DNA from 3 places in the Streptomyces sp. NPDC058665 genome. Region 3 is predicted to be linked to each of the others. Evidence: riboswitches for the same ligand, from Rfam matches in the RefSeq annotation. Region 3 holds a riboswitch; each other region holds the start of a gene.
What was found. A riboswitch is a leader RNA that binds a small molecule or an ion and turns the genes downstream of it on or off. The one in region 3 is predicted to bind S-adenosylmethionine.
Positions count from the first base shown of each region.

Region 1: linked by a shared signal. The riboswitch ahead of ACFWV8_RS32580 (aminotransferase class V-fold PLP-dependent enzyme) and the one ahead of thrC (threonine synthase) in region 3 are both predicted to bind S-adenosylmethionine.
Region 2: linked by a shared signal. The riboswitch ahead of ACFWV8_RS24150 (amino acid ABC transporter permease) and the one ahead of thrC (threonine synthase) in region 3 are both predicted to bind S-adenosylmethionine.

Region 1 is NZ_JBHXRX010000071.1:33,024-38,509, forward strand. It holds gene ACFWV8_RS32560 (NYN domain-containing protein) at 1-1,187, opposite strand, end outside; gene ACFWV8_RS32565 (hypothetical protein) at 1,224-1,466, opposite strand; gene ACFWV8_RS32570 (rhomboid family intramembrane serine protease) at 1,642-2,352, shown strand; gene ACFWV8_RS32575 (Lrp/AsnC ligand binding domain-containing protein) at 2,349-2,630, shown strand; gene ACFWV8_RS32580 (aminotransferase class V-fold PLP-dependent enzyme) at 2,646-4,016, opposite strand; SAM riboswitch class IV at 4,275-4,392, opposite strand; gene trpD (anthranilate phosphoribosyltransferase) at 4,630-5,486, opposite strand, start outside.
Region 2 is NZ_JBHXRX010000038.1:44,208-49,693, forward strand. It holds gene ACFWV8_RS24135 (LLM class flavin-dependent oxidoreductase) at 1-581, opposite strand, end outside; gene ACFWV8_RS24140 (putative leader peptide) at 1,025-1,135, shown strand; gene ACFWV8_RS24145 (glutathione S-transferase C-terminal domain-containing protein) at 1,275-2,138, shown strand; SAM riboswitch class IV at 2,204-2,311, shown strand; gene ACFWV8_RS24150 (amino acid ABC transporter permease) at 2,636-3,616, shown strand; gene ACFWV8_RS24155 (amino acid ABC transporter ATP-binding protein) at 3,613-4,410, shown strand; gene ACFWV8_RS24160 (transporter substrate-binding domain-containing protein) at 4,472-5,486, shown strand, end outside.
Region 3 is NZ_JBHXRX010000042.1:22,095-27,580, forward strand. It holds gene groL (chaperonin GroEL) at 1-650, opposite strand, end outside; gene ACFWV8_RS25225 (cold-shock protein) at 979-1,182, opposite strand; gene ACFWV8_RS25230 (ubiquitin-like small modifier protein 1) at 1,601-1,876, opposite strand; gene thrC (threonine synthase) at 1,925-3,214, opposite strand; SAM riboswitch class I at 3,230-3,357, opposite strand; gene ACFWV8_RS25240 (glucosyl-3-phosphoglycerate synthase) at 3,475-4,416, shown strand; gene ACFWV8_RS25245 (hypothetical protein) at 4,465-4,638, shown strand; gene ACFWV8_RS25250 (trehalose-6-phosphate synthase) at 4,698-5,486, shown strand, end outside.

The DNA of each region.
Region 1 (5,486 bases), on a different contig from region 3:
AACAGAACCCTTACCCCGCGCGGCGGCGCCAGCAGTACGGGAGCGACCAGTTCGGCCCCGTCGAAGACACACGTCATCTCGGCGCCGGACTGCGCCGCGAGCATCGCGAGCCCGCCCAGCAGCCGCAGCCGCTGCTTCTCCAACGGCATCGTCGGATAGCCGGTCTTGGTGACGTTGTAGCCGTCCACGACCAGATGCGCCTGCGGCAGCGCGAGCAACTGGTCCAGCAGCGCCGGGTCCATGTCGGAGAGCGCACGGGCCGCGATGTCCTTGGGAGACATCCGGCCGGGCGCCACGGCGTCGACCAGATCGGCGGGGTGCGAGGCCGCCGGCGGCAGCGCCAGCTCCCGCCGCAGGCCCTGCGCCGACTCCAGGACGGTGTCCAGCAGCAACCGCAGCCGCATGTCCTCCACGGAGCGCCCCTCGCGGGCGGCCCGGCGGCCGGCCTCCACCGCCGCCTCCGCCTCCGCGAGCCGGGCCTTGAGGCGCCGTGTCTCGCTCTCCGCCGCGGACACCTGGACCGCGGCCTCCGCGCGGGCGGCCTCGATCTCGGCGGTCGTACGCCGCAGGGCGGCCTCGCCGCGCTTCACATCGCTCAGGGCGCTGCGGAGCTTACGGTGCGTGGACTCGGCCTCCTTGCGGGCGGTGTCCAGCTCCGTACGCAGCCGCTCGGTCTCGCTCCTCGTCGCGGCGCGGGCCTCGTCCAGCTCCTCACGCAGCCGCTCCAACTCGCGGCGGTTCTCCTCGTCGACGCGCTCGGCGTCGGCGCGCTGGACCTCCTCGCCGGCGGCGGCCACCAGCTTCACCCAGCCGACGGGCCGCAGGACATAGGCGGCCGCCGCCACGTCGACGGGGTCGGCGGCCGGGGGCGGCGAGCCGGATTCCACGGCGGCGGCCAGCTCGGGGTCCGCCTGGCCGAACCGCTCACCGATCCGCTGCCGGAACACCGGGTCGCTCTCCAGGGCGGCGGCCATCGCGTTGCCCGCGAACCGGGCCCGCCTGGTCGGGGTGAAGCGCGCGTACTGGCGCAGCTGGGTGGGCAGTTCGGTGACGGTCAGACCGCCGAAGGCGTCCGAGACCAGCGCCACGACCCGGCGCCGTACGGACTCGGGCAGCGGTCTGTCGAGCGCCTCGGCGTCGCCGTCGGCCGCACCGGCCGGCTCGGCGCCACGTGCTGGCTGCTCCACGATCCGTTCACCCCACTACCCTTTCGGGCGGCTCCCTCAGGAACCGGCGCCCGGCCTGTCAACCAGTTCGATCTGATCCACCGCGTTGCACCAGCGGCAGCGGACGGACTCGATGGTCTCACTGACCACGTCGCGCTCCTCGACCTTCGACGTCCCGGCCAGGTCCAGATGGACGTACTCCACCACCTTGGACGAACGCGTCACGTCGAACCTGGTGAGATTGCCGCACAGCGTGCAGCGCCACCGGGTGGCGTCGGTCGGCAAGGGAACCGTCGTCATCGTGCCGTCCTCATTTCGTCGAGCCCTGATGTCGTGAGTTCGAGCCTGCCGCACCGGTCACCGGTACGGCACCGTTCCATGGATGTACGCGCCCGTAACCCTACGGCCTCCCGCAAGTCCCAGGTCGCGGCGAGGCGGTCTGTGCCTGTCTGTCCTCGTACGGGATGATCCTTGGATGATCAATTGGCGGGCGACCACCGGAGCGCCGGTGATGACCTACGGTCTGATCGGTCTGTGCTCCCTGGCCTTCCTGACCGGCCCGCTGTCGGGGTTCAACCCCGCGTACGGGACGGGTGACACGCTGCTCGCGGCGCAGAGCTCGTACTTCGAACGCTGGGGGGTGATCCCCGACCAGCTGACCGCCGGTGACTCCCACGCTCTGCTCACCCCTCTCACCGCGCTGTTCATCCACGGCAGCTGGCTCCATCTGCTCGGCAATCTGCTCTTCCTCCATGTCTTCGGGGCGATGGCCGAGGAACGGATGGGGAGGGTGCGGTTCACCCTCTTCTATCTCGTCTGCGGCTATCTCGCCCTGCTCGCCTACGCGGCGGTGAACGCCGAGTCCGACCAGACCCTGGTGGGTGCGTCGGGCGCGATCTCCGGCGTGCTGGGTGCCTTTCTCTGTCTCTTTCCCCGCGCACGCGTCACCAGCCTCTTTCCGTTCCTTTTCTTCCTGCCGCTGCGCTTCCCCGCCTGGATCGTCCTGATCTTCTGGTTCGTCCTCCAGTGGCTGGCGGCCCGCGACGCCGAGCCGGGCCCCGGCGTGGCGTATCTGGCGCATCTGGTGGGCTTCGCGCTGGGCTTCGTCGCCGCCTGGGGGCTCTTCCGGCGTACGGCTAGAGTGAAGTCCCGTTCAGCGGCCCCCGAGGGAGAACGTCAACCGTGATCACCGCGATCGTGCTCATCAAGACCAGCGTCGACCGGATCCCCGAGATCGCCGAGTCGATCGCGGCGCTGGAGAGCGTCAGCGAGGTCTTCTCCGTCACCGGCACCTACGACCTGATCGCCATGGTGCGGGTCGCCAAACACGACGACCTGGCGGACGTCATCCCCGGCAGCATCAGCAAGATCCCGGGCGTCGAGGCCACGGACACGCATGTGGCGTTCCGTACGTACTCCCAGCACGACCTGGAAGCGGCCTTCGCGATCGGCCTCGACGCCTGATCCGAGCGGGGTGGGTCAGCCGCGGTCGGGGACGCAACGGCCGTCCTCGGTGCGGTAGTTCCAGCGCGCGCCGTCCCGGACGAGTTCCCTGACGGCGCCGGTGAACCGGGCCACGTGCTCGTCCGGCGTACCGGCCCCGAAGCTGACCCGGATCGCGTTGAGCGACTTCTCGCCGGGACCGGCGTCGGGCGCGCCGCACTCCCCCGGGTCCTCCGCGTCGCCGCCCAGCAGGGTGCGGACGAGCGGGTGGGCGCAGAAGAGCCCGTCGCGTACGCCGATGCCGTACTCCGCCGAGAGCGCGGCGGCGAAGTGGGAACTGTTCCAGCCGTCGACCACGAAGGAGATGACGCCGACGCGGGGCGCGGCGTCGCCGAAGAGCGAGAGCACCCGCACCTCGGGGACCTCGGCGAGTTCCGCGCACACCCGGGCCACCAGTTCCCGCTCGCGCTCGACGAGGCGGTCGAAGCCGGCTTCGGTGAGCGCCTTGCAGGCCGAGGCGATCGCGTACACACCGATGACGTTCGGCGATCCGGCCTCGTGGCGCGCGGGGGTGGTGTGCCACTCGACGTCCACTCCCCCGTCGCCACGGCGCGCGACCTTGCGGCTGGCGCCGCCACCGGCGAGATACGGCTCCGACTCCCGCAGCCAGTCGGCGCGGCCCGCGAGCACACCGGAGCCGAACGGCGCGTACAGCTTGTGCCCGGAGAAGGCGACCCAGTCCACGTCCAGCTCCGCGATGTCCACGGGGTGGTGCGGGGCGAGCTGCGCGGCGTCGAGGACCACGCGCGCGCCGTGGGCGTGGGCGGCGGCGGCCAGTTCCCGTACGGGCCACAGCTCGCCGGTGACGTTGGAGGCTCCGGTGACACACACCAGCGCGGGGCCCTTCGGGTCACACCGGCCCGCCAGCGCCCGCTCCAGCGTGGCGACGGCCTCTTCGGGGGTGCGCGGCGCGTTCAGGTAGCTGACGCGTGCGTCGCGCCAGGGCAGCAGTGACGCGTGGTGCTCGGTCTCGAAGACGAACACCTCGCAGTCGGCGGGCAGCACGGCGGCCAGCAGATTCAGCGAGTCGGTGGTGGACCGGGTGAAGACGACCTGGTCGTCCTCGCGACAGCCGAGGAAGCCGGCGACGGTACGGCGGCTGTTCTCGAAGAGGTCGGTGGAGAGCTGCGAGAGATATCCGGCACCGCGGTGGACGCTGCCGTAGTACGGGGCGTAGGCGGCGACGTCGTCCCAGACCCGCTGGAGCGCGGGGGCGCTGGCGGCGTAGTCGAGCGCGGCGTAGGTGACCTCACCGCCGGTGACGAGGGGGACGGTGACGTCACGTCCGAGGACGGGGAGCGGCTGGTCGGTGCTGGTGCGGTGAGGCGTGTCGGTCTGTGCGGACATGTCGGTATCTCCCGGCGGGACAAGGCGGAAACGGCATCAGGACCCGGCGGACGGGCACGCCGTCGCGACGGCACACGCGGTGCCGTGACGGCGCGGAAGGTCGCGCGGGGTGTGGGGCTCACTGAAGAGGGCCGGCTCCCGTTCCGCCGCGACGCGCGCGGGGAACGGGCCTGAAGCCCTATCGCATTCGCTTGCTCACGAGACTGCTCCCTTGAGGACCAGGACCCCAGGGATGACGACATCCGAACGATGTCCAGGGGTCCGCGCTTGCCGTAGACCTCGCTGGCTACGGCCTGGTCTTCACCCGGGGCACCCCGCCACGGACGGAGGGTTGCCGGACAGCGGGCCGGGGCCGTAGTCGCTGTCACTCATGACCTGGGGTGAGATTACCCCACCACAGCGAGACGGCCCAGAGGGCGTCCGTCATACGGGACACCCGTGCCTCGTCAGGATCGGTTCGACCGGGCCGGCCCCGGGGGCCGGTTCGTCCTCGATCGCGGACGGGCCGCGATGCGGCCGTCCGGCGATCGACGGCAGGCGAGGTCCACGGGCCGACGGCCCGGGACGCCGTCCCGACCGCAGCACCCCGCCGATCCGGGCCGGCGGCAGGCCGTTACGCGTTGCTCGCGGCCACCCAGCGGTCCAGCGCCTGCTTCGCCGCGCCCGAGTCCACCGCGCGTGCCGCCCGCACCATCTTCTCCGCGAGCTGGTCGTTCAGTGGGGTGTCCGCCGGTTCGAGCGCCACCAGCGCCGCCGCCGCGTTCAGCAGGACCGCGTCCCGTACGGGGCCGGTCTCGCCCTCCAGCAGCCGGCGCGCGACGTCGGCGTTGTACGAGGCGTCCGCACCGCGCAGGGCCTCGACCGGGACCAGCTCCAGACCGATGTCCCTGGGGTCGAAGGACTGCTCGGTGACCTGGCCGTCCCGAACCACCCATACGTGTGAGGTGGCGGTCGTGGTCAGCTCGTCCAGACCGTCGTCGCCGCGGAAGACGAGCGAGGAGTTGCCCCGCGCTGCGAGCACCCCGGCCACGATGGGCGCCATCCGGATGTCCGCGACCCCGACCGCCTGGGAGCGGACCCGCGCCGGGTTGGTGAGCGGGCCCAGGATGTTGAACGTGGTCTGCGCGCCGAGTTCCTTGCGGGCCTTAGCCGCGTGCCGCAGCGCCGGGTGGAACTTGGCCGCGAAGCAGAAGGTGATGCCGGCTTCCTCGGCGACCTCCACGACCCGCTGCGGCGTCAGTTCCAGATTGACGCCGAGCTTCTCCAGCACGTCGGAGGCGCCGCTCGCGGACGAGGCCGCCCGGCTGCCGTGCTTGACAACCTTGCCGCCCGATCCGGCCACCACGATCGCCGCCATCGTGGAGATGTTGACGGTCTTGGCGAGGTCACCTCCGGTGCCGACGACGTCGACGGTGTCGCCGGGGACCTCGATGGTGTTGGCGTGCTCGTACATGGCGCCCACGAGTGCCG
Region 2 (5,486 bases), on a different contig from region 3:
TAGGTCTCACCGGTGAAGTCGATGTAGTGGAGCCGTTCGCGGTCGAGGTAGCGGCCGGTGGCCACGGAACGGATGACCGCGTCGTCCTCCCACGAGTCCCACAGGGCGCGGGCCACCTCGACCCCGTCACGGGACTCCCGGGCCCGCGCGCCGGTGTCGGCGACCAGTGGGCGCCCCCAGGCACGGGCCGCCTCGGGACGTTCCTCCTCCGTCACCACCCACCCGGCGCGACCGGCGGAGATATGGTCCAGGGCCGCCAACTGGCTGGAGACATGGAAGGGTTCGGCGTACGTCACCGGGACGACGGGCGCGATTCCGATGGTGCTCGTGGACGCCGCGACGAAAGCCGCCCGCTCCACCGCGCCGATACGGCCCACCGGATCCGGTGCGGCGCCGGGAGGCAGCACGCCGTCGTCCAGGGTGAGCAGGGTGAACCCGGCGTTCTCGGCGATGGCGGCGACACGGGCCACGCGGCGAGGTGTGAGCAGCTGACCGGGGGAGTGGGCGGCGCGGCGCCAGGCCGCGGGATGGGCGCCGTCGCCGTCGATCTCGACGGCGAGGTGCAGGGCGGGACCGGACAAGGGGGTTCCTTCCGGGAAACACGATGACTCGCGGCCACAGGGCCACGACGAGACAGCCGGCCCGACGGCCGGCGGTGATCAGACGTGTACGGAAGGACAGACGGCGGAGGAGGTACGGCAGTAGTCGACATGCCGCCGGGTGATGAGCCGCGCGCCAGACGCCGCAGGCCAGGCGGGACTTCGAAGGCACGGCCTGGTGCACGTACCACGCGATGCCGCGTCCGGAACGTGCATCAAAGCCTCCACCCGTGAAGGAACTTTCCCTTTCAACGTACGTCGCCCGCCCCCGTGAGTGTCAAGGTCCACCCCGGCGGAGGGGCGCGGTCGGCCGGCTGTCCGGCCGCCGTCCGCCGGGGCGTTCGGCGGTGCGGGACGGCCCTCTTGACGCCGGTGTCGGTGGGGCCGACACTCACTGGAGAATCCTAGTAAATAGGTAGGGAAATATGAGGCGCTTTGATCCGGTCACCGTCCGAGTGAGCCGTTCGCCTCTTCTGACCTCCCGGCGTCATATCGATCTGCTTCGTGTCTGCAGCGCGGTCAGCCCCAAGGGCTGAACTCCGCCTGCCCCGCGTCCACGGCGTCCCCTGGAACGCCGCGCCCGCCCTCCGCACGGACGACGGGAATCCGGCAACACACCCCAGCCCGACATCGCTTCCGCCGCGCGTACGTCTGCGCCCGCTCCCGGGGAGAGTCATGACCGTCACACCGCTGGCTGCCCGCCCGTCCCTCCGGCCCGAGCCCGCCTTCCGGGGCCGGATCGGCCCGGACGCGCGCAGCGGCCACTACGCCGTTCCCGGCCGCTACCGCCTGCATCTGTCGACCACCTGTCCCGACGGCCTGCGCATCGCCGTCACCCACGGCCTGCTCGGCCTGGACACCGTCTGTCCGATGACCGGACTGCCCGCCGTGCCCGACTGTCCCGATGGCGGCCACTCGGCCCTGCGCCCGCTCTACGAGGCCAGCGCCCACAGGTACCCCGGCCCCGCCGTCGCTCCGGTGCTCAGCGACGACTGGTCCGGACGGATCGTCAGCACCCACGCCCCGGACATCATGCGCGACCTCGCCCGCCGCTTCGGCGGCGGCGGTCCCTCGCTCTACCCTTGCGGCGCGGAGCCGGAGATCGAGGCCGTGGAGCGGATGTGCGCGCGGGGCATCGAGGAGGCCGCCCAGCACGCCGGTTCGGCCGGTGGGGAGCAGGCGGAGCGCGACACAGCACTCGGGACGCTGCTGGAGACCCTGGACGCGCTGGAGCACCGGCTCGTCGGGCGCACCTACCTGATCCGCGACGAAATCACCGCAGCCGATGTCGAGTTGTGGGTCGCGCTGGTCCAACTCGACACCGTGCACCGCGACCACCTGGACGCCTCCGCCGTCCGGCGCATCGCCGGCCATCAGACCCTGTGGGCCTACGCCCGCCGGCTCGCCGCCCACCCGGCCTTCGGCGGCCACCTCGACCTCGACGGCATCGAACGCCGTCACCACGCGCGCTGCCAGGGCCTGGAGGCCGCCGGAGCGGCGGTCCAGATCCTCGACTGGGCCGCGCACTCGTCCCCTTAGCCGTTCCACCTGGTGGACCGGCGTTGACATTCGTTCGGGCGGATGTCTTAACTACGGCCCAGAATGGTCATGAGCGTCAGCGACAAGCCCTGGCTTGCTGACCGGCAACCCCGCACCGCAGGGGGTGCCCCAGGTGACGACCGGACCGGATGACACTTCGGTAAGCGCCAGGCCCACACAGGGCCGAGACAGTGACGGTGACGCCATGTACGCAGCTCCCAGGACGGCGACACGCCGCCCGCAGGGCTGCGTACAGCCGTACCCGAACATCCTCGTCGCCGATCGCGCCGTCGATCTGCTTCGCGTGAACAGCGCGCTGTGTACCGCACCGGGCCGTGCCCGCTGTCGGGGCTGACCTCTCCCCGCAGCCTCGATCCCCTGACGAACACCGCGCTCGCGGTGTGCCGTCGTCCTCCCTGCCCCTGGTACCTCGCCGTGGCATCCGCCGCCGCACGCCGGCGCGCTGTCCGTGATGTCCGAACCAGCCGGAGCCCACCATGAGTGAACCCCCTGGCGCCACCGTCACCCTCCCCGAGGCGCCGACCGACGACGAACCGTCGAAAGCCTTCACCGCCCAGCGAGTTCTGCCGTTGCGGCGGCCGGGACGCTGGATCGGCACCGCGGTCGTGCTGGTCCTGGTCGCCCAGTTCGTGCACGGGCTGGTCTCCAACCCCTTCTACCAGTGGGACCGCTGGAGCTACTGGTTCTTGCGCCCCACCATCCTCGACGGCCTGCTGATCACCCTCGAAGTCACCGCCTACAGCGCGGTGCTGGGCCTGCTCGGCGGCATCGTGCTCGCCCTGGCCCGGCTCTCGAAGAGCCCGGTGCTGCGCGCGGTCAGCTGGACCTATGTCTGGGCCCTGCGCTCCATCCCGCTCATCGTTGTGCTGATCCTCCTCTACAACTTCAGTGCCCTGTACGAGACGTTGAGCGTCGGCATTCCCTTCGGCCCGGCCTTCTTCTCCTTCGACGAGTCGAGACTCGCCACCGACATGGTCGTCGCCGTCATCGGCCTCAGCCTCAACGAGGCCGCCTACGCGGCCGAGGTCGTCCGCGGCGGCATCCTCTCCGTCGACCAGGGCCAGCACGAGGCGTCCGCGGCGCTCGGCCTGCCGAAGTCCTACCAGTTCCGGAAGATCGTCTTTCCGCAGGCGCTGCGCTCGATCGTCCCGAACTACGTCAACCAGCTCATCGGCCTGATCAAGGCCACCTCGCTGGTCTTCTACGTCTCCCTGCTGGACCTGTTCGGTTCCGCGCAGACCATGGGCTCCACCTACCCCGGCGACATCGTGCCGCTGCTGCTGGTCGTCACCGTCTGGTACCTGATCCTGACCAGCGTCGTCTCCGTCATCCAGTTCTACGTCGAGCGGCACTACGCCCGAGGTGCCACCCGCGGCCTGCCGCCTACGCCGCTGCGGAAGCTCCGCACCGGTCTCACCGACCTGCGCGTCCGCATCCGCCGGGAGGCCGCCGTATGACCGCCAAGACGCTCGACGCCCTGGCGGATGCCGACGCCGCCGCCGTCGAGGTGCACGGTGTGCACAAGTGGTACGGCACCCACCGGGTGCTGGACGGCATCGACCTGACCGTCCGTCCCGGCGAGGTCACCGTCATCCTCGGCCCCTCCGGATCCGGCAAGTCCACCCTGCTGCGGGTCATCAACCACCTGGAGAAGCCCGAGATCGGCTACGTCAGCGTCAACGGCGAGCCGATCGGCGTGAAGCGGCAGGGCAAGTGGCTGAAGGAACTGAGCGAGCGGGCCATCCTCACCCAGCGCGGGCGGATCGGCTTCGTCTTCCAGAACTTCAACCTGTTCCCGCACCTGACCGTCCTCGACAATGTGGCCGCGGCCCCCGTCGCCACCGGCCGGCTGGGCAAGCCCGAGGCGCGGCAACTCGCCCGCCAACTCCTCGGCCGGGTCGGCCTCGCCGACAGGACCGGCGCCTACCCGCGCCAGCTCTCCGGCGGTCAGCAGCAGCGCGTCGCCATCGCCCGAGCCCTCGCCCTGCGCCCCGGCGTCATCCTGTTCGACGAGCCCACATCCGCCCTCGACCCCGAACTGGTCGGCGAAGTCCTCGCCGTCATCAGGGATTTGGCGACCGGTGGCACCACTCTCGTCATCGTCACCCACGAGATCGGCTTCGCCCGCGAGATCGCCGACCGGGTCGTCTTCATCGACGGCGGCAAGATCATCGAGCAGGGTCCGCCCTCCGAGGTCCTCGACAAGCCCCGGCACGAGCGGACCAGGGACTTCCTCAGCAAGGTCCTCTGACCCGCCGCGCCCCCGACCTCCCCCACGCCACCCTCATCACCTCCAGCGACAAGGAATGGCCATGCCTACCCACTTCACCCGACGCGGCCTGATACGCGGCATCACCGCGGCGACCGCCGTCGCCTCCCTGGCCACCGGGCTCGCCGCCTGCGGGGGCGACAGCGACGCGGCCACCTCCACCGACACCGCCGCCAGGACCGGCGAGGTCGTCATCGGCCAGGTCTCCAACGGCGCCGCCCGGCAGACCACCATCAAGGTCTCCGAGGTCACGTCCATCAGCGCCGAACTGCCCGCCGCTGTCAGGAAGAGCGGCAAGCTGGCGATCGGCGTCGGCGCCCTGCCGGCCGGCTTCCCGCCCCTGGCTTACGTGGGCAGCGACCAGAAGACCCTCACCGGTGCGGAACCCGACCTGGGCCGACTGGTCGCCGCGGTCCTCGGTCTCACGCCCGAGGTGAAGAACTCCACGTGGGAGAACCTCTTCGTCGGCATCGACAGCGGCAAGGTCGACGTGGCGTTCACCAACGTCACGGACACCGAGGAGCGGAAAACGAAGTACGAGTTCGCGTCCTACCGGCAGGACAACCTCGCCTTCACCGTACCGAAGAAGAGCACCTGGAACTTCGACGGCGACTACGGGAACCTCGCCGGCAAGACGGTCTCCGTGGGCTCCGGCACGAATCAGGAGAAGATCCTCCTGGAGTGGAAGGCGAAGCTGGCCAAAGAGGGCAAGAAGCTCACCGTCAAGTACTTCCAGGACAGCAACAGCGTCTATCTCGCCCTGTCCAGCGGCAAGATCGACGCCTACTTCGGCCCCAACCCCGGCATCGCGTATCACAACCGCCAGGTTGCCGATACGCCCAACGCCACGCGTACCGCGGGGACTTACTCAGGCGCCGGTGCGAGCCTCCAGGGCCTGATCGCGGCCACGGCGAAGAAGGGCAGCGGCCTCGCCGAGCCGGTCGCCGACGCCATCAACCACCTGATCAAGAACGGTCAGTACGCCGAGTGGCTCAAGGCCTACAACCTCTCCAACGAGGCCGTCGCCACGTCCGAGGTCAACCCGCCCGGACTGCCGC
Region 3 (5,486 bases):
TACGGGTCGTCGAGCGACGCCTCCATACGCTCCATGTCGGTGGCGAAGTACGCCGAGATGTAGCCCTTGTCGAAGCGCATGCCCTCGGTGAGCTCAAGCTCAAGACCGAAGGTCTGCGACTCCTCGACGGTGATGACGCCTTCCTTGCCGACCTTGTCCATCGCCTCGGCGATGAGCTCGCCGATCTGGGTGTCGGCGGCGGAGATGGAGGCCGTCGAAGCGATCTGCTCCTTGGTCTCCACGTCCTTGGCCTGCTCAAGGAGGGCACCGGAGACGGCCTCGATGGCCTTCTCGATACCGCGCTTGAGGGCCATCGGGTTGGCGCCGGCGGCCACGTTGCGCAGGCCCTCGCGGACCAGGGCCTGGGCCAGGACGGTCGCGGTGGTCGTACCGTCACCGGCGACGTCGTCCGTCTTCTTGGCGACTTCCTTGACCAGCTCGGCGCCGATCTTCTCGTACGGGTCCTCGAGCTCGATCTCCTTGGCGATGGAAACACCATCGTTGGTGATCGTGGGGGCGCCCCACTTCTTCTCGAGGACGACGTTTCGGCCCTTGGGGCCAAGGGTTACCTTGACGGCGTCGGCGAGCTGGTTCATCCCGCGCTCGAGACCGCGCCGTGCCTCCTCGTCGAACGCGATGATCTTGGCCATGTGAAGTGGTCCTCCCGGACAGGGGGTGGATTGCTCCGGACCGTGTCGGCGCCCGCGACGGACGGCCGAAGAGCCTTGCGGTTCCTTGCCCCACAGGCTCTCGGGCCTCGCTGACCCGGTCCATAAGTTGTCACTCTCACCTGCAGAGTGCTAACGCCAATGATTAGCACTCGACCCCCTTGAGTGCAAGCGACTCCCGAGCGGCGCACCCCCCTGACCCCGCGCGCACAGCCCCGCGCGCGGACCGCGCGCGCACGAGGGGCCCGCATCCCCTCTTGGGATGCGAGCCCCTCGTGTGTGAGTGCGTCGTTGGCCGATCGCGCCGGAATCAGACGGCGAGCTTGACCATGTCCGCCTGCGGACCCTTCTGGCCCTGCGAGATCTCGAACTCAACTCGCTGACCTTCTTCAAGGGTGCGGTAACCGTCCATCTGGATCGCGCTGTAGTGGACGAAAACATCCGCACCACCGTCGACCGCGATGAAGCCGTAGCCCTTCTCCGCGTTGAACCACTTGACGGTGCCCTGAGCCATGCCCAACTCCCCTATTACTGGCCCCTGCGCGGGACCGCACTTCGCGCCGGAACGCGTCGACCGCGGCTGAATGTATCTGCCCAACTGCCCTCTGCAACAGGTCAATCGGACGAGAATTATGGGCATGCCACAACACGCAAAGAGGTGAAATGCCGGGCTACCAGGGGCAAGTCGGGCCGGGCAAAGCGCAAGGAACCGCGCAAACAGCGTCCACACTTTGACCGCATCTTGTCGCGAACTCATATGCTCGGGGCACGGTCGCGACACCGGCGGCGGCGGGGCTACCCCGACTCTATCGCGTTCAACCTCATGGAATTGCCCCCTCCACTTCTCTCGCGGAGGGGGCAACGCCGTTCACTGTGCGTGCCGTTCGGCCGGGCGCTGCCGTTCGGCCGGGTGCCGCTGTCCGGCCCCTCGCTCAGCCGCCGGCGACCGCCGGGATGATCGAGATCCCCGCGCCGTCCGGGGTGGCGGTCTCCAGGCCCTGCTCGAAGCGGACGTCGTCGTCGTTCACGTACACGTTGACGAAGCGCCGGAGCTTGCCCTGGTCGTCCAGGACACGGGCGGCGATGCCCGGGTGGTTCGACTCCAGGGACTCGATGACCTGGGAGAGGGTCGTGCCCTCGGCCGGAACCTCGGCCTTTCCGCCGGTGTACGTACGGAGGATGGTGGGGATACGGACGTTCACGCTCATCGGTTTCTGCCTTCCGGGGAGTAGCGGCTTCTTGAGGGGCTCAACGGCTCAACGCGCCAGGCCGGCGGCGCGGAACGCGTCGAGGCTCGGCGGAATCGTCGCGGTCGGCCCCGTCGTCGGCGCGACGGCGTCCAGCGTCTTGAGCCCGTCACCCGTGTTCAGTACGACCGTGGTGAGCGCCGGGTCGAGCAGCCCCGCCTCGATGAGCTTGCGCGTCACACCCACGGTCACCCCGCCCGCCGTCTCGGCGAAGATCCCCTCGGTGCGCGCGAGCAGCTTGATCGCGTCCACGACCTGCTCGTCGTTCACGTCCTCGACGGCGCCGCCCGTGCGGCGGGCGATGTCCAGGACGTACGGGCCGTCGGCCGGGTTGCCGATCGCCAGTGACTTGGCGATGGTGTTCGGCTTCTGCGGCCGTACGACATCGTGGCCCGCCTTGAAGGCGACCGAGACCGGAGAACAGCCCTCGGCCTGCGCGCCGAAGATCTTGTACGGCTTCTCCTCGACCAGGCCGAGCGCGATCAGCTCCTTGAGCCCCTTGTCGATCTTCGTCAGCTGCGAGCCGGACGCGACGGGGATGACGAGCTGGTCGGGCAGCTCCCAGCCGAGCTGCTCGCAGATCTCGTACGCGAGGGTCTTGGAGCCCTCGCCGTAGTACGGGCGGAGGTTGACGTTGACGAAGCCCCAGCCCTCGCCCAGCGGGTCCCCGATGAGCTCGGAGCAGAAGCGATTGACGTCGTCGTAGTTGCCCTCGATACCGACGAGTTCGCCGCCGTAGATCGCGGCCATGACGACCTTGCCCTGCTCCAGGTCGTGCGGGATGAAGACGCAGGAGCGGAGGCCGGCACGGGCCGCGGCGGCGCCGACGGCGCCCGCGAGGTTGCCGGTGGAGGAGCAGGAGAGCGTGGTGAAGCCGAAGGCGCGGGCGGCCTCGACGGCGATGGCGACGACGCGGTCCTTGAAGGAGTGCGTCGGGTTGCCGGAGTCGTCCTTCACGTACAGGCCGCCGGTGACACCCAGCTCACGGGCGAGGTTGTCGGCCTTGACGAGCTTGGTGAAGCCGGGGTTGATGTTCGGCTTCGACGCGACGTCGGCGGGGACGGGCAGCAGCGGCGCGTAGCGCCAGATGTTGTCGGGGCCCGCGGCGATTCGCTTCTTCAGGCCTTCGGGGTCGCCCACCGGGAGGTCGTAGGCTACTTCGAGGGGGCCGAAACAGCTCTGACAGGCGAAGATCGGGCCGAGCTCGAAGCGCTCCCCGCATTCGCGGCACGAGAGGGCGGCGGCGGGTCCGAGGTCGACAGCGCCGGAAGTGTTCTGCTGGACGGTCTGCACAGCCATGAAGGCGAGGCCCTTTCCTCATCTTCCTCGCGACGCATCTCGCCGCGAGACGGAATTGGCACCTTCCCCACCGTGACCTCGCGGTCGGCGGGAGGGTTGCCGGGGCTTCAACGGGCCGTTCCCTCTGCCCCTCTGGATGAGCGGTATTCGATTGTCGGCGTCCTGACCCCCGACATGCGACGGTCATTCGCGTTGTTCAAGACTGTAACCGAACCCCTGGACGGTTGAGACCTTCGTCCGATCCGCGAGATGGAGATCACGTGCTGCGAGAAGTGGAGCGCTGGCTGGCCCGGCGGTCCTGGCCTGCGGCGGAGCGGCCGGTCGACCGGCTGGCCGGCGCCAAGCAGGGAGCGCGGGTCAGCGTGGTGCTCCCGGCTCTGAACGAGGAGGCGACGGTCGGCTCGATCGTGTCGGTGATCCGGCGTGAACTGATGGCCGGTCCGGCGCCGCTCGTCGACGAACTGGTCGTGATCGACTCGGGCTCGACCGACCGTACGGGAGAGTTCGCGGCGGCGGCCGGGGCACGGGTGGTGCACCGGGACGACATACTGCCGAGGCTGCCGGCGGTGCCCGGCAAGGGCGAGGTGCTGTGGCGCTCGCTGCTGGTGACGAGCGGCGACATCGTCTGTTTCGTGGACGCGGATCTGAGGGATTTCTCGGCGCGGTTCGTGTCGGGGACGGTGGGGCCGCTGCTCACCGATCCGGACGTGCAGTTCGTGAAGGCGATGTACGACCGCCCGCTCGGCGACGAGCCGGGGCAGGGCGGCCGGGTGACGGAGCTGGTGGCGCGTCCGCTGCTGAATCTGCACTGGCCGCTGCTGGCGGGCTTCGTGCAGCCGCTGGGCGGTGAGTACGCGGTACGGCGCTCGCTGCTGGAGCGGCTGCCGTTCCCCGTGGGGTACGGGGTGGAGCTGGGGCTGCTGGTGGACGCGCTGCACACGGTGGGGCTCGACGCGCTCGGCCAGGTCGACGTCGGGGCGCGCAGGCACCGGCACCAGGACGGGCAGGCGCTGGGGCGGATGGCGGCGGCGATCTACCGGACGGCGCAGCTGCGGCTGTCGCGGGGGCATCTGGTGCGGCCGGAGCTGACGCAGTTCGAGCGGGGCAAGGGGGGCTTCGAGGCGCGTACGTACGCGGTGGACACCGAGGAGCGGCCACCGATGCGGGAGATCGCGGAGTACGCGGCGCGCCGCGCGGCCTAGCCGTCGGGTTCGTATGATCTAAGTATCGATTTGCCTATATTGCCCGGTATGTCGATGACTGTGATGAGCGCGTTGCCCGCGACGACCGCCATGAGCGCGATGGCCGTTTCGGCCCTGACCTCTGAACAACTCTGGTTGTTGGGTGGCATGGCCCTCGCCCTCGTCGGCGCGGGGGTGGTGGCGGTGGCGGCAGTCCATGGGAGGGGCAGGGGCCGTGGCTGATCCACGCCGACCTGAAACCGTACGTTTGAGCGTTTCCGCGAAGGGCTAGGTTTCGCCACATGGTCTCCGAGATGGTCCCCGAGCCGCCCGCCCAGGTCCTTGTCGCTTCCAATCGCGGTCCCGTCTCGTACAAGCTCGGTGAGGACGGCGCCCTGACCGCCGGGCGCGGCGGCGGAGGCCTTGTCTCCGGGCTCTCGGCCATCGGCCCCGACACGAACGCCGTGTGGGTCTGCGCGGCCCTCGGCGACGGCGACCGCGAGGCGGTCCGGCGCACCGGCGGCCGGCTGGACACCGCCGACACGGGCGGACAGCGCGTCAGGATGCTCGGGATCCCGCCGGATGTGTACGCGGACGCGTACAACGGCGTCGCGAACTCCACGCTCTGGTTCGTCCACCACCTGCTCTACCAGACACCGCTGGAGCCGGCCTTCGGCAGCGGGTTCCGGGCGCAGTGGGCGTCGTACGAGGCGTACAACCGCGCGTTCGCGGAGGCCCTGGCCGACGAGGCGGGCGACGGTGCGGCCGTCCTGATCCAGGACTACCACCTGGCCCTGGTGCCCGGCATGCTGCGGGCGCTCCGCCCCGACCTGCGGATCGGGCACTTCTCGCACACGCCGTGGGCGCCGGTGGACTACTTCCGGCTGCTGCCCGACGACGTCGCGCGCCAGCTGCTGCGCGGCATCCTCGGCGCGGACCGCGCCGCGTTCCTGACCCACCGCTGGGCCGACGCGTTCACCGCGTGCTGTACGGAACTGCTGGGCGGTACGGGCAAGACACGGATCGGCGTGCACGGTCTGGGCGCGGACGCGGACTTCCTGCGCGAGCGCGCGAACCGGCCCGACGTGGAC